DNA from 3 places in the Bacillus sp. LQ01 genome. Region 1 is predicted to be linked to each of the others. Evidence: riboswitches for the same ligand, from Rfam matches in the RefSeq annotation. Region 1 holds a riboswitch; each other region holds the start of a gene.
What was found. Region 1 has a riboswitch for S-adenosylmethionine ahead of mtnK (S-methyl-5-thioribose kinase). Riboswitches for the same ligand answer to the same signal wherever they lie in the genome.
Positions count from the first base shown of each region.

Region 2: another riboswitch for S-adenosylmethionine. It lies ahead of AC22L0_RS15450 (bifunctional homocysteine S-methyltransferase/methylenetetrahydrofolate reductase); the one in region 1 lies ahead of mtnK (S-methyl-5-thioribose kinase).
Region 3: another riboswitch for S-adenosylmethionine. It lies ahead of AC22L0_RS09415 (ECF-type riboflavin transporter substrate-binding protein); the one in region 1 lies ahead of mtnK (S-methyl-5-thioribose kinase).

Region 1 is NZ_JBYEZL010000002.1:783,063-788,497, forward strand. It holds gene AC22L0_RS16555 (pyridoxal phosphate-dependent aminotransferase) at 1-775, opposite strand, end outside; gene AC22L0_RS16560 (carbon-nitrogen family hydrolase) at 790-1,653, shown strand; SAM riboswitch class I at 1,725-1,866, shown strand; gene mtnK (S-methyl-5-thioribose kinase) at 1,957-3,138, shown strand; gene mtnA (S-methyl-5-thioribose-1-phosphate isomerase) at 3,135-4,196, shown strand; gene AC22L0_RS16575 (YvrJ family protein) at 4,264-4,419, shown strand; gene AC22L0_RS16580 (3-hydroxybutyrate dehydrogenase) at 4,455-5,231, opposite strand; gene AC22L0_RS16585 (PadR family transcriptional regulator) at 5,342-5,435, shown strand, end outside.
Region 2 is NZ_JBYEZL010000002.1:591,516-596,950, forward strand. It holds gene AC22L0_RS15435 (cysteine hydrolase family protein) at 1-269, opposite strand, end outside; gene metC (cystathionine beta-lyase) at 438-1,601, opposite strand; gene metI (cystathionine gamma-synthase/O-acetylhomoserine thiolyase) at 1,598-2,710, opposite strand; SAM riboswitch class I at 2,805-2,915, opposite strand; SAM riboswitch class I at 3,119-3,228, shown strand; gene AC22L0_RS15450 (bifunctional homocysteine S-methyltransferase/methylenetetrahydrofolate reductase) at 3,299-5,131, shown strand; gene metH (methionine synthase) at 5,131-5,435, shown strand, end outside.
Region 3 is NZ_JBYEZL010000001.1:1,809,216-1,814,650, forward strand. It holds gene AC22L0_RS09405 (macrolide family glycosyltransferase) at 53-1,240, shown strand; gene AC22L0_RS09410 (aspartate/glutamate racemase family protein) at 1,332-2,012, opposite strand; SAM riboswitch class I at 2,167-2,282, shown strand; gene AC22L0_RS09415 (ECF-type riboflavin transporter substrate-binding protein) at 2,423-2,971, shown strand; gene AC22L0_RS09420 (ABC transporter ATP-binding protein) at 2,982-4,682, shown strand; gene AC22L0_RS09425 (energy-coupling factor transporter transmembrane component T family protein) at 4,675-5,435, shown strand, end outside.

The sequences.
Region 1 (5,435 bases):
CACTTTCATTCCCTACAGCAAAAGCGATGCGCCAGCCAGCCATATTGAAAGTTTTTGATAATGTGTAAATTTCAATTCCTATATCTTTCGCACCATCTGCTTGCAAGAAACTAACAGGTTTTTGACCATCAAATCCGATAGCGCCATAAGCAAAATCGTGAACAACTAATATATTATGTTTATTAGCAAAGTGAATGGTTGCATCAAAAAAATCTTTTGATGCAGTAGCACCGGTAGGATTATTTGGATAGTTTAAAAACATTAATTTTGCACGCTCTGCAATAGAGTCATCAATGTTCGTATAATCTGGTAAAAAGTTATTTTCTGCAATAAGCGGCATTGTTTCAAAGTGTGCTTTTGCTAAAGCAACTCCGGATAAATAATCTGGATAACCTGGATCCGGAACGAGAATCGTATCACCAGGATTTGTAAAACAAATCGGTAATTCTACTAGTCCAGCCTTCCCGCCAAACAAAATAGCAACTTCAGTTTTTGGGTTTAATTCGACGCCGTATTCACGTTTATAGAATGTAGCCACGGCTTCCTTTAAGCTTTCATGTCCGCGAAATGGCGGATATTTATGATGAATGGTCTTTTCGGCAGCATCTTGTAAAGCTTTTACGATATGCTGCGGTGTTGGTTGATCTGGATTACCTTGACCTAGATTAATAACATCGTGACCAGCTGCAACGACTTTGTTAACTTTTGCAACAAGTGAAGCGAAAAATTGTGTTGGCAATGATGTTACTATCTCAGAAGGTTGAAATAATTTCATACTTTCCACCTCTTTTGAAAGTTGTTACAATTCTAGTGACAAATGATATAATCTTTCCAGTATTTTGTAAAGAAAAAAATAAGAATGGGGCTGAAAAAATGAAAGTCGCATGTATTCAAATGGATATTGTTTTTGGAGATGTAGAAAAAAATATTGAGAATGCTAAAAATAAAATAAGCGAAGCTATGAAGGAAAGGCCAGATGTTATCGTCTTACCAGAACTATGGACAACAGGATATGATTTAACGAGACTTTCTGAAATTGCAGATAGGGATGGAGTGGAAACGAAAGAAAAGTTAATAGAATGGGCGAAGCAATATGATATACATATTGTTGGTGGTTCTATAGCAAAGCAAACAGAGCAAGGCGTTACAAATACGATGTATGTTGTAAATAATGAAGGACAGCTAGTCAACGAATATAGTAAAGTACATTTATTTCAGCTTATGGATGAACATAAATATTTAATAGCCGGTAATGGTACGGGCGAATTTAAGCTAGATGATGTCGAATGCGCTGGAACAATTTGTTATGATATTCGTTTTCCAGAGTGGATGCGTGTCCATACTGCTAAAGGGGCAAAAGTATTATTTGTTGTAGCAGAATGGCCATTAGTTCGTTTAGCACATTGGCGTTTGCTATTGCAAGCAAGAGCAGTTGAAAATCAGTGTTATGTTGTTGCGTGTAATAGAGCAGGAAAGGATCCAAATAATGTATTTGCGGGTCATTCTTTAATTGTGGACCCTTGGGGTGAAGTTGTAGTAGAGGCGAATGAAGAGGAATCAATTTTATTTGGAGAGCTTGAATTCGAGAAAATTAAAGAAGTACGTAAAGGAATTCCGGTTTTTGCGGATCGCCGTCCAGAATTATACAAATAAAATGTTGACAAGTGATTTTTATTCTTGGTATAGTCTTCAACATAAAGTTAAAAATTCAAAAAATTATACAACTCTTATCAAGAGCAGGTGGAGGGATTTGGCCCGATGAAGCCCAGCAACCGACCGTAATACCATTGTGAAATGGGGCGTTTATTACGCCAAAAGGCACGGTGCTAATTCCAGCAGAAAGTAAAACTTTCTGGCAGATAAGAGGGGAGAAGATAAACTTCAAACCTCTTTCTTAGTGGAAAGAGGTTTTTCTATGTTAGAAAAACCTCTGAATTTAAAAAGGGGGAGAAGACGATGGGATATTATTCATTAACAGAAATAACAGCTGTACAATATGCGAAAGATCATGGCTATTTTGAAGCGAAGGCAAATGTCGTTTGTCATGAAATTGGAGACGGAAACTTAAATTACGTGTTCAAATTAGATGATGGAGAGAAATCCATTATAATAAAACAAGCACTGCCTTATGCGAAAGTAGTTGGTGAAAGCTGGCCATTGTCTATAAAAAGAGCAACGATTGAAAGCAAGGCATTACAAATTTTTGCGCAGTATGTACCGGATTATGTTCCAGTAGTGTACAGTCATGATGAAGAGTTAGCGATAACGGTAATAGAAGACTTATCAAGACTAACAATTACAAGAAAAGGATTAATAGACGGAGAAGAATATCCGCTTTTATCCCAGCATATCGGCCGTTTTCTAGCACATGTTTTATTTTATACTTCAGATTTTGGTTTACAGTCAGAAGAGAAGAGGGTACTAGAAGGTACCTTTGTAAATCCGGACCTTTGTAAAATTACAGAGGATTTAGTGTTTACAGATCCGTTTGGACATTATGATACAAATGATTATGAGCCAGATTTACAGCTCGTGGTTGATGAACTTTGGAGTGATAAAACTTTAAAACTAAAAGTAGCACAATATAAATATAAGTTCTTAACAAGAAAAGAAACTCTTATTCATGGTGATTTACATACTGGTAGTATTTTTTCGTCACCTTCTGAAACGAAAGTGATTGATCCAGAATTTGCGACATATGGCCCATTTGGATTTGACATAGGTCAATTTATTGCAAATCTATTATTAAATGCTTTATCTAGAGAAGAAGAAAAAAGAAGTGTACTATTTTTCCATATAGAAAAGACGTGGAGTTATTTTGTAGAAACTTTTACAAAGTTATGGATTGGAGAAGGTGTAGAAGCATATACGAAAGAAAAACAATGGTTACCAATTATTTTGCAAAATATCTTTACTGATGCAGTTGGATTTGCCGGATGTGAACTGATTCGTAGAACAATTGGTTTAGCTCATGTAGCAGATTTAGATGAAATAGAAAATAAAGAAACAAGAATTCAAGCTAAGAAACAAGCGCTATCCTTAGGTAAAGAACTAATAAAATATGAATCTAAAAGTGCTGATCTTCAACTGTTTCGAATATTATTTCAACAGACAGTTTCAGGGGGCGTAAAAGCGTGAGTACAATTGTTACTGTTCCGAGATCTGTAAGCTGGAAAGGTGATGCAATTGCGGTATTAAATCAAACGAAATTGCCGCATAGCACAGAATACAAAACATTGACGACTATTGAAGAGGTTTGGAAAAGCATCGTAATGTTAGAAGTACGAGGAGCGCCTGCAATTGGAATTGTAGCTGCATTTGGCTTGGCGCTTGCATCAAAAAAATATAACACTGTACATATTGAAGAATTTCAAAAGAAGTTTAATAGAGATTGTAATTATTTAGGAACGTCACGCCCGACAGCAGTAAATTTATTTTGGGCAATTGATCGTATGAGAGAATCTATTCGAGAGATTACTACAATAAAAGAAGCACAAAAAACATTAGAAGAAGAAGCGCTTCGCATTCAGCAGGAAGATGAAGAGGTGTGCCGAAATATTGGGGAATATGCGTTAACATGTTTTAAAGATGGCGATAATATTTTAACAATCTGTAACGCTGGAAGTATCGCAACTGCCAGATATGGAACTGCATTAGCTCCCTTTTATATTGGAAAAGAGAAAGGTGTGCGTTTACATGCATATGCGTGTGAAACGAGACCAGTTTTACAAGGTGGTCGCTTAACGACCTGGGAATTGAAGCAAGCAAATATTGATGTGACCCTTATTACAGATAATACTGCAGCTCATGCTATTCAAACGAAAGAAATAAATGCAATTATTGTAGGGGCGGATCGAATTGTCGCAAATGGAGATACGGCAAATAAAATAGGGACAATGAATTTAGCTATTTTAGCAAAGCACTTTAATATCCCATTTTACGTTGCTGCTCCACTGTCAACATTTGATGTTACGAAAGAAACTGGAGCTGAAATTATTATTGAAGAAAGAGATGAAACAGAAGTTACGAAAATCTTTGGAAAACAAGTAGCACCAATTGGAACGGATGTTTATAATCCAGCATTTGACATAACGCCGAATGAATTAATTACAGGAATTATTACTGAGAAAGGTATTATACGCGGGGACTATAAACGAGAAATTGCATCATTATTTGAAAAACAAGCTAATACATAATAGCTTGTTTTTTTATGCCTAAATGCAGTGTTTTCTCTTACTTATATAATGAAAGGAGGGGAAGAGGATGGAAGAGTGGATCAAGATGATAGGTAATGTAGGGTTTCCGATTGTTGTAACATTATATTTACTCCACCGTATTGAAAGTAAACTAGAGGGGGTAATTGTTGCAATTGAGAAGCTCCCGCGGCAATTACTAAAGTACGAAGATCCTCGGGAATAAAAATAAAGTTTGCTCTTCTTGAGCAAACTTTATTTTTATTGAGCGGTATAACCACCATCTATAACAACAGCTTGTCCCGTTATACCTTTAGCTTTTTCACTCGCTAAAAACATCGCATAATCAGCGATTTCTTGTACTTGTAATAAGCGCTTTTGTGGGACGAGTGGATAAATAACATCTTCTAAAACATTTTCAAGTGGTACATTTCGTGTAGTAGCTAAGTCTTGTAGTTGATTACGTACAAGAGGGGTATCGACATAACCAGGGCAAAGGGCATTAACAGTAATACCATGCGTAGCACCTTCTAAAGCAGCAACTTTTGTTAATCCAATTACGCCATGTTTTGCACTATTGTAGGCAACTTTTCCAGCAAATCCGACAAGGCCGTTAATAGAAGCGACATTAATAATACGACCATATTTTTGTTGTTTCATAATCGGAAAGGCATGCTTAATTGCGATAAACGGAGCAATTTGCATAATTTGAATTAGTAGCTCGAACTTTTCAGTTGGAAAGTCTTCAATGGGTGAAACGTGTTGCATTCCTGCGTTGTTAATTAATATATGTAATGAACCGAAATGATCAACTGTTTGAGAAATTGCTGCTGTAATTTCCTCTTCAGATGTAACGTCACATTTTAAACCGATAGCTTGAAAACCTTCATTTTGTAATTGTTCAGCAGCTTCTTTTGCACGTTCTTCAAGTCGATCGGTAATCACAACTTTTGCACCTTCTTTTGCAAAAGCCTTTCCCATTTCATAACCAATACCACTTGCAGCACCTGTTAAAAAGACAACTCGATTTGTAACCATGATGAAAAACATCCCTTCATAATAAAGTTTTCATAGTGCTCTATTTAGAGAAGCTATAATGAAATTCCTGCAAACATTTGGAAAAAAATATCGTTAGGAGGATTTAAATTATGTCGACAAGTCAAATGCTGAAAGGGATTTTAGAAGGATGCTTACTTGCTATTATTTCTGAAGGCGAAATATACGGTTATGAAATGAGTGAAA
Region 2 (5,435 bases), 190 kb from region 1:
TTATAAAATGAATTTGCATGTGTTTTTCTTACAAAAAAATCTTGTTCTTGAACATCTAGATCGGTATGAATAGCCCAAAGTTCTTTCTCGGGTACTAAATCATCATCACAATGTTGAACAAAAAGGATTGGTTTATTTAATTTTCTGTATGAATAAATTCTTTTATTTACTTTTGTTAGTAAGTTCTGTAAATCAAATAAATGCTCCTCGCTATAACATACGCCATTTTGTAAATCGATAACGATTAAAATATCTGAACAAATATCCATTATTTTCACCCCTTTTTATTTCTTAATATATCAATTAATCCATTATTTAGAAATAGATGATATACTTTTATTTTTTTATGGACTATAAGAAAAGAAGAAATTCAAATGAATATAACTAAAACGCAGAAAAAGAAGATATGAAAACCTAATCTCATATCTTCTTTTTCTCTATGCATTTACAGGTTCTTCTACATAAGAAAGGGCATTTTCAAAATCGGATATTAAATCGTTAACATTTTCAAGACCGACTGATAACCGAAGTAATGAATTAGAGATTCCTCTTTCATCACGAGCTTCTTGCGACAGTGCTGCATGTGACATTTTTGCTGGATAAGAAAGAATTGACTCTACAGCTCCTAAACTAACTGCAAAAACAGGTAATTTTACTTTTGATAAAAATTGGCGGAGTGCATCTTCTGACTGCAAAGTAAACGATAAGACCGCTCCAGCTGATGTTGCTTGAGATTGTTGAATATCAAATCCGAGATGTGTTTGTAATCCCGGATAATAGACATTTTGTACTTTAGCGTGCTCTTGTAAATAATGTGCGATTTTATTGGCATTTTTAGCTGAATGCTCGAGGCGTACGTGCAATGTTTTTAGACCGCGAAGTACGAGAGAACAATCTTGAGGTCCTAAAATAGCACCGAATGCATTTTGTAAAAATCCAAGCTTTTGAGCGAGTTCTGCATCTTTTACTACTGCTAATCCGGCAGTAACATCACTATGACCAGCAATAAATTTTGTAGCACTATGAAGAACGACATCAGCTCCAAGTTCAAGTGGTTTTTGGAATAGTGGTGTCAAAAATGTATTATCAACAAAAGTAAGAGCGCCAATAGATTTTGCGAGTTTAGAAACCTCGCGAATATCTGTCACTTTTAAAAGTGGGTTAGAAGGTGTTTCTACATAAAAGAGCTTTGTATTTGGTTTCATGTTTTGTTTTATTTCTTCTAAATTGGTCATATCAACAAATGTATGTGAAACACCGTAACGGGAGAGTACCTCAGTTATCACTCGGTAAGTGCCTCCGTACACATCTTCTGAAATGAGTACGTGATCACCTTGTGAAAGAAGGAGGAATGCAGTGGAAATCGCTGCAATGCCTGATGCAAAGGCGAATCCTTTTGTTCCGCCTTCTAATAAAGCAACGATATCTTCAAGAGCTTCACGAGTTGGATTTCCTGACCTGCTATAGTCATATTTTCCGAACGTATCTACATCAAACTGGTGAAAAGTTGATGTGTTATAAATAGGAACGTTCACAGCGCCTGTTTGCGAGTCATGTTTATATTGGTTGTGTAGTAAGAGTGTATCTATAGAATAGCTCATATTCTTACACCTTCTTTTACGAGTTTAATGGCTTGCTTTAAGTCTTGAATTAAATCGTTACTATTTTCAATGCCAACTGAGAATCGAAGAAGACGATTGCATACGCCGTTTGCTGTTCTAATTTCTTCAGGAATATCAGCATGTGTTTGCGTTGCTGGATAAGTCATTAAACTTTCTACACCACCAAGACTTTCGGCAAATGTAATTAAGGATAAAGATTGTAAGAATGGATTAATCCAAGCTTCATCTTTAAGGCGGAATGAAATCATGCCGCCTCTTCCTGGATAAAATACATCTGTCACCCCGTCTTCATCATTTAAATACGCAACAACTGCTTTCGCATTTTCTTCATGTTGTCTCATGCGAAGCGCTAACGTTTTCATACCGCGAATTAATAACCATGAGTCAAATGGGCTTAAAACTGCACCTGATGCATTATGATAATGAGCGATTTCCTCGCAAAGTTCCTTTCCTTTTGCAACGACAAGCCCGCTTAGTACATCGTTATGTCCCCCTAAATATTTCGTTGCGCTATGAAGTACAATGTCAGCACCTTCTGTTAATGGTTGCTGTATATAAGGTGTGTAGAATGTGTTGTCTACAATAAGAAGTAGTCCGTGCCTTTTCGCTACAGTTGCGACAGCAGCAATATCAGTAACTTGCATTAATGGATTAGTTGGAGTTTCTATGAAAATAGCCTTCGTTTCAGTTGTGATAGCTTGCTCAATTTGTTTAATAGACTGTGTATTTACGTATCTACATCGAACATTCCACTTTTTTTCATGCTCAGAAAATAATCGATACGTTCCCCCGTATAAATCTTCAGATACAATAAGTTCGTCTCCAGAGCGGAATAGAGAAAGGACGAGGAGAACAGCCGCCATCCCTGAACTACAGGCATAACCTTTTTCGCCATATTCTAAGTCTGCGATCGCCTGTTCTAAAAGACCGCGAGTTGGATTGCCAGTTCGTGAATAGTCAAAGCCAGTAGATTTACCAATTCCTTCGTGGCGATAAGCGGTTGAGAAATAAACTGGTGGATTAACCGTTCCAGTTGTAGTTTCACTACGATTTCCGATTTGTGCTAGTTTTGTTTCGATTGTTGACATGTGAAAATTCCTCCTTTTTAAATTGAAACATTAAGTGAATATAAAATAAAAAAAGCCTTCTAAGAAGAAGGCTTTCGGTTTGAATAGAGTCTTCTTCTCATCTGTCAAATCTTTCACAATTTGCTGGAATTAGCACCTTATTAACAAAATGTTAATGGTTGCTGAGGCGTCACAGGGCCAGTCCCTCTACCTCTCTAGATAAGAATGTTCGTATGAAATTTTTATTATGTTTTTAACTTTACAATAAAAGATAATTGAATTGCAACTTTATTTTAAATAATTTTTATTTTTCCGCAAGTGTCATTGACTTTTAATTTTGTGCATGCTAAATTTATTAAAAAATTAACAAACATTGTTAAAAGGGGAACGCATTTCCTTTTAGCTACATAAATAAAATAATAAAGACAACTCTTATTGAGAGCGGTGGAGGGAAAGGCCCTGTGAAACCCGGCAACCTTCAAACGAAATGTTTGAAACGGTGCTAATACCTGCAAAACGAATGTTTTGCATAATAAGAGGAGGAACAATTATGTCCCCCTCTTCAAAGTGAAGAGGGGGTTTTTATATTGATAGAAATGAGGGAGATTCGTGAAATTACTAGATTTATTATCAAAAGGAATTGTAATAGGTGATGGTGCGGTTGGAACGTTATTGCATTCACATGGTTTGCAAAGTAGCTTTGAAGAATTGAACGTATCTGATCCAGATCTAATTATATCCATTCATAAACAATATGTAGCTGCTGGAGCAGATGTAATTCAAACGAATACGTATGGAGCAAATGAGGCGAAATTACGTATGTATGGTTTAGAAAATCAAGTTACAAAAATTAATAGAGCGGCAGTGAAATTGGCGAAAGCATCTGTGACAGATAAAAATGCAATTTTAGGAACAATTGGTGGTATGAAACATATCGGAGCTGTTACAACGACTGATATGGAAAGGGAGTTTATGTTACTTGAACAGGCGGGGTCTTTACTAGAAGAACAGGTTGATGGATTACTATTAGAAACTTTTTATGATGAATTTGAATTACTTCATGCTGTTAAAGTGTTGCGTAAGCAAACGAATATTCCGATTGTTGCGCAATTAGCGTTACATGAAGCAGGTACGACTCAAAATGGAAATGATGTCAATGAAATATTAAAGCAGTTTATAGATTACGGTGCAAATGTTGTTGGATTGAATTGTCAACTGGGGCCGCTTCATATGACGGAAGCTTTCAAAATGATATCGATTCCGCAAAATGGCTATTTATCAGCATACCCAAATGCAGGTCTCCCGAATTATGTAGAGGGACGTTACGTATATGAGGGAAGTCCAGCTTATTTTGAAGCAATGACACCGAAATTTATTGAGCAAGGTATTCGGTTATTGGGTGGCTGTTGTGGTACGACTCCAGAACATATTCAAAGTATGAAGCGCGCTGTTGCGAATATTACCCCTGTAATAGAAAAAGAAACGATTCAAAGGCCAAAAGTCGTTCATACGCATGAGGAACGTTCGAAGGCTCACGTCACTCTAGCAGAGAAAGCAAAAAAACAAACGACAGTTGTAGTGGAATTAGATCCACCGAAAACGTTAGATACACAGCGTTTTTTTGAAGGAGCAAGAGCGTTAAAAAGAGCGGGAGCAGATGCTATTACTCTAGCAGATAATTCATTAGCATCGCCTCGTGTCTCTAATATGGCGATGGGTGCGTTATTAACGAAGCATGATATCCCAGTATTGACGCATTTAACGTGTAGAGATCATAACGTCATTGGACTACAATCTCATTTGTTAGGTTTATCGGCGTTAGGGATGGAAGAAGTGTTAGCTTTAACTGGTGATCCAGCGCGCGTTGGTGATTTTCCCGGTGCCACTTCTGTATATGATTTATCCTCTATTGAGCTTATTAAAATGATTAAAGAAATGAACGATGGACGTTCAATTTTAGGGAAATCAATTGGACCGGCGACAAGGTTTTCTGTAGGCGGCGCATTTAATCCTCACGTGAGGCACTTAAAAGCAGCAGTTAAGCGAATGGAACGAAAAATAGATGCTGGAGCGGAGTATTTTTTAACTCAGCCAATTTACGATATCAAGTTAATTGAAGAAGTGTATGAAGCGACAAAGCATTTGGAACAACCTATTTTTATTGGAATTATGCCGTTAGTAAGTAAGCGGAATGCAGATTTTCTTCATTTTGAGGTGCCGGGTATTACTCTTCCTGAAGAAATAAGAGAGAGAATGGATGGACATGAAACGAAAGAGGCAGCAATTGAGGAAGGGATTCGCATTTCACAAGAATTGGTCGACGCAGCGATGAAATATTTTAATGGTATTTATCTTATTACACCATTTTTAAAGTATGAAATTACAGAACATCTTGTTAAATATGTAAGAGAAAAGCAAGAAGTGAAAGAAGGTATTAATTGATGAAGTGTATAGAAGAAAAATTGAAAAATAGCATTTTAATATTAGATGGTGCAATGGGGACAATGATTCAGCAAGAGGATTTAACTGCTGAAGATTTCGGAGGAGAAGAGTACGAGGGCTGTAATGAATATTTAGTGGAAACAAGACCAGACGTTATTTTAAAGATTCATAAAGCTTATATTGAAGCTGGAGCGGATATTATTGAAACAAATACATTTGGGGCAACGAATATTGTACTAAGTGATTATGAGCTGTCTCATTTAGATGAAGAACTAAATGAAAAGGCAGCACTTTTGGCGAAGCA
Region 3 (5,435 bases), on a different contig from region 1:
CAAATAACAGTATGCTTAATTAAAACAATGAAATGTAAGGAGTGAGGAATAAGTGCTAAATATTTTAGTGGTTAATTTTCCAGCAGAGGGACATGTAAACCCTACATTAAATTTAGTAAAAGCTTTTACTAAACGAGGGGATAACGTACATTATATTACAACGGCAAACTTTAAGGATAGAATTGAAGATTTAGGAGCTACTGTACATATTCATCCGGATCTATTAAAAGAGATTTCTATTGATGCTGAAACCTCATCTGGGTTAAATGCTTTCTTTCATGTGCATGTTCAAACTTCTTTATATATATTAGAAATTACGAAACAATTATGTGAAAGTATAAATTTTGATTTCGTAATTTATGATATATTTGGCGCAGGAGAGTTAGTAAAGGAGTATTTACAAGTTCCAGGTGTAGTGTCCTCACCTATATTTTTAATTCCGCCAGAATTTTTGAAGACATTACCTTTTCATCCAAATGCAGATATGCCATTCCAACCAGAGGAAATCTCTGAAAAATTACTAAATCAGATGGAACATAAATTTGGAGTAAAACCAAAGAATAATCTTCAATTTATGAATAATAAGGGTGATGTTTGTCTCGTATACACAAGTCGCTATTTCCAACCTAATAACGAATCGTTCGGAGAAAATAACATTTTTATTGGACCGAGTATTTCAAAGCGTAAAACAAATATAAAGTTTCCACTGGAATCACTTAAAGAAAAGAAAGTTATTTATATTTCAATGGGAACACTGCTTGAAGGACTCGAACCATTCTTTAATACTTGTATTGATACTTTTTCAGATTTTGATGGGATAGTTGTAATGGCAATTGGTGATAGAAATGATATTTCTAAAATTAAGAAAGCACCAGATAATTTTATAATTGCTCCATATGTACCTCAATCAGAAATATTAAATGAAGCAGATGTTTTTATTACACATGGCGGTATGAATAGCGTACACGATGCCATTCATTATAATGTCCCATTTGTAATAATACCGCATGATAAAGACCAGCCAATGATAGCGCAAAGATTAACTGAGCTTGAAGCGGCACATAGACTATTGAAAGAACATGTTAATGTGCACACTTTAAAAGAGGCCGTAACAGATGTTCTTTCAAATGAAAAGTATAAACATGGTATAAGAAAACTTAATGATAGCTTTTTAGAATGTGGTGGTTCAAAAGAAGCAATTGCAGTTATTGAATCTCTTTTAAATAAAGTAAAACTTTAATCGGTAGGGATTTTACTACCCATAAATAGCGGGATAAATAGTCGTAACTGTATACAAGCATAGAGGTTCTCACCTTTATGCTTGTATATTCTTATCCAGCAAATTGCACAGCAGTATTTGCGTGTAAAAAAGCAGTATCAAAAACGGGAACAGTAAGATCATTTTGGGAGATAAGTAAAGGTATTTCAGTACAGCCTAATAATATACCTTCAGCGCCGTTTTGAATTAATGATTTTGTAATTTGTAATAACTTTTCTTTAGATGTTTCTGAAATGATCCCTCTACTTAATTCATCTAATATGACATGGTGGATAAAGGTTCTTTCCTCTTCATTTGGGATAATTGTCTCAATGTTATATTTCGCTAATCGTGATTTATAGAAATCTTGCTCCATCGTTTGTTTTGTTCCTAATAGTCCGATACGCTTTATACTCTGTTCTACCATTTCTTTAGCACTTACATCACCAATGTGAAGAAGCGGGATAGATATTGCTTGTTCTACTTCCTCGGCAAATAGATGTACGGTATTTGAACACATTAATAAACATTCAGCCCCAGATTTTTCAACTTTCTTTGCAACTGTAACTAGTTCATTTTTCACTTCTTCATATTGATGATTTTGTAATAAAGTAGTTACTTCACCAAAGTCCATACTATATAAAACTAACTTTGCATTTTGATCGTATTGAGAGAGTGTAAGTGTATTAATATGTTTATAGTATAATGATGTAGATTCCCAACTTAATCCTCCAATCAAACCAATAACTTTCATAATGCATTCCTCCCGAAACGATTTTGAATTTATTATTTCATAATTCCGATAAGAATACAATGATTTAAATGATCTATTTAACAAAAAAATAAAAATAGTAAGAAAAGTGTTGAAATTTACATTCTTTAGTGCCATAATACGAATTACAAATTAATACTTATCCAGAGAGGTGGAGGGAACGGCCCTAAGAAACCTCAGCAACCCCTATGCAATTTTATAGGAAGGTGCTAATTCCGCAGAGGACACGATGTGTTTTTTGAAAGATAAGAGGATTCTTGAACGTGAAAGAAAATGACCTCTTATGTAAGAGGTCATTTTTTTGTTGTATAGAAAGGGAGTGTCGATGCATAATTCATTTTTAAATTAAATATAGAGTAATAAAAGTTGACTAATATGAGAGGGGAATTGTCATGAACAAATTATCAACAAAGTTAGTAGTAGCAATCGGTATTGGAGCAGCATTATACGGGATATTAGGACTTTGGGGATTTTCTATTGCACCGAATACATTTATTAAACCAGCATTAGCTATATTAACTGTTTTTGGAGCATTATTTGGTCCAGTGGCAGGACTGTTAATCGGACTTATCGGTCATACCGTAACAGATACGATTGCTGGCTGGGGTATTTGGTGGGGCTGGGTTATTAGTTCAGGTATTATTGGTTTTTCAATGGGGCTTATTCAAAAAAGAGTTGGTTTTAGTGTGAAAAACGGGTCATTTAACAAGGGGGATATTTCTTATTTAGCAATTACTGGGTTAGTTGGTATTGTCATTGCTATTATATTTGCTGGGGCATTCGATATTATTGTGATGGGAGAACCATTTGACAAAATTGTTATACAAGTATTAGGAGCAACAATTTCCGATGTCATCGTTTTCTTAGTACTTGGATTGCCACTTACAATTGGTTTGGCGAAATCCAATAAGAAACATACACATTTAAAAATTGAAAAGTAGGGATGTTAACATGCAACCAATTATTTCGTTTGAACAATTCACCTTTCAATATGGGCATGCTATGCAGCCTACTTTAAGTGATATTACCTTTCATATATACCCTGGGGAAAAAGTGCTAATTGCTGGACGAAGTGGCTCAGGAAAGTCGACATTAGCTCATTGTATAAATGGGCTAATCCCATTTTCTTACGAAGGGAATAGTACAGGTAACGTTTTAATTGCCGGTAAAGACCCGAGGGAAGGAAGTATTTTTGAACAAAGTAAACAGGTAGGAACAATTTTGCAAGATCAAGATGCTCAATTTATTGGTCTGACAGTAGAAGAAGATGTAGCTTTTTATTTAGAAAATGAATGTGTAAAGCAAGATGACATGAAAAAGATTGTTTCGGACTCATTAAGAAAGGTGAAGATGCATACGTTTCATAAACAAAGTCCACATGAATTATCAGGAGGTCAAAAGCAAACAGTTTCTCTAGCGGGTTTATTAACAACAAATGCGGATATATTATTGTTCGATGAACCGTTAGCTAATTTAGATCCACTAAGCGCCTTACATACGATAAAACTTATGAAAGATATACATGAACAATATAATAAAACGATTGTTATTATCGAACATAGAATAGAAGAAATTTTAAACCTGGATTTAGACAAAGTTATATTAATTGATGAAGGTAAAGTCATTGCGATAGGAACACCAAAAGAAATCTTAGCGTCAAATATATTACCACGTATCGGCTTAAGAGAGCCTATTTACATCGAAGCATTAAAGAGATTACATTTTGATAGTAATAATGACGTAATATATCCAATGGAAAACCTTCAAAAAGAAAAGGTAAGCAATGTTATAAAAGAGTGGATGGAGAAACAAGTCATATTAAAAGGGAATACTAAAAACAAGGAATTACTTAAAGTGGAGAATTTATCATTTTCATACTCTAATAAACAAAAAGTATTAGAAAATGTAAACCTTTCAATATATGAAGGAGAAATTGTGGCACTGTTAGGACATAATGGAGCAGGGAAATCAACATTAGCTCATAGTCTTATAGGCATAAACAAAATGAAAAATGGGAAAATCTTGTTAAAAGGTGAAGATATTAGTTCTTGGTCTATTCGTAAACGTGGGGAAATCATATCTTACGTGATGCAAAATCCAAATCATATGATTACACAGCCTACTGTTTTTGAAGAAGTTTCATTTACATTAACATTACATAATTTTTCTAAGGAAGAAATTAAGAATAGAGTAGAAGGAACTTTAAAAATTTGTGGTTTATATCCATTTCGTAATTGGCCAATTCAAGCACTAAGCTATGGGCAAAAAAAGAGATTAACAATCGCATCTGTATTAACAACAAATCCTAAACTTATCATATTAGATGAACCGACAGCGGGACAAGATTATTATCACTATAAACAATTTATGGCTTTTATTAAAAACCTAGCTAAAAAGGGAATTTCATTTGTTTTTATCACTCACGATATGAATCTCGCGCTAGAATATACAGACCGTGCAGTAGTTCTACATGAAGGGAAAATTATTGCGGATAATACAGTGTTTGATGTATTAGGCGATCAAGAAACGTTACAAAGAGCCAACTTAAGAGAGAGTTCTTTAACCAAGCTTGTTAAATTTAGTGGGATTGCATGTCCAGAAAAATTTATGGAGCTTTATTTAGACAGTAATAGGAGGGAGGAAGGTGCATAGTACATATTTTCATCGTATGGATGGGGTAGTGAAATTGTTTTTATTTATTTTTTGTATGACGCTTACTTTTTTGTTTTTTGATTTTCGGGTGTTGCTAATATTATTTATTATTGGGTGTATCGGGCTCAGCATTGCTAAAATTCCATTTCGTAAAATTTTAATTGTTTTTAGTGTCATATTTACATTTAGTTTATTAAACTCTGTCATGATTTTATTGATTACACCAACTCATGGATCTGAATTAACTGAATCATATACCGCGTTTTTACATGTTGGATATGCAACGATTACATATGAAACATTATTTTATGCAGCTACACTTTCATTAAAGTATTTTACGTTATTACCATTTACACTTCTTTTTATTTACACGACAGATCCAAGTGAATTTGTAAGTAACTTAAGTAAACTTGGTATTCATTATAAGATTACTTATGCAATAAATATTGCACTACGTTATATTCCTGACATCCAGTCTGAGTATAAAATTATTAAACACGCGCAAGAAGCGAGAGGAGTGGCTTTTGAAAAAGGAGAAGCAAGTTTATGGGTTCGTATGAAGAACCGTGTTTTAATTTTCTGGCCACTAATCATTCATTCTCTAGAAAGAATAGATACGGTTTCAAATGCAATGGATTTAAGAGGATTTGGAAAGAAGGATAAACGTACATGGTTTTATACAAGTAAGGCGAAACGTGAAGATTTCATCGCTTTATTTGCCGGTATTTTCATATTTATTGTTGCGGTATATTT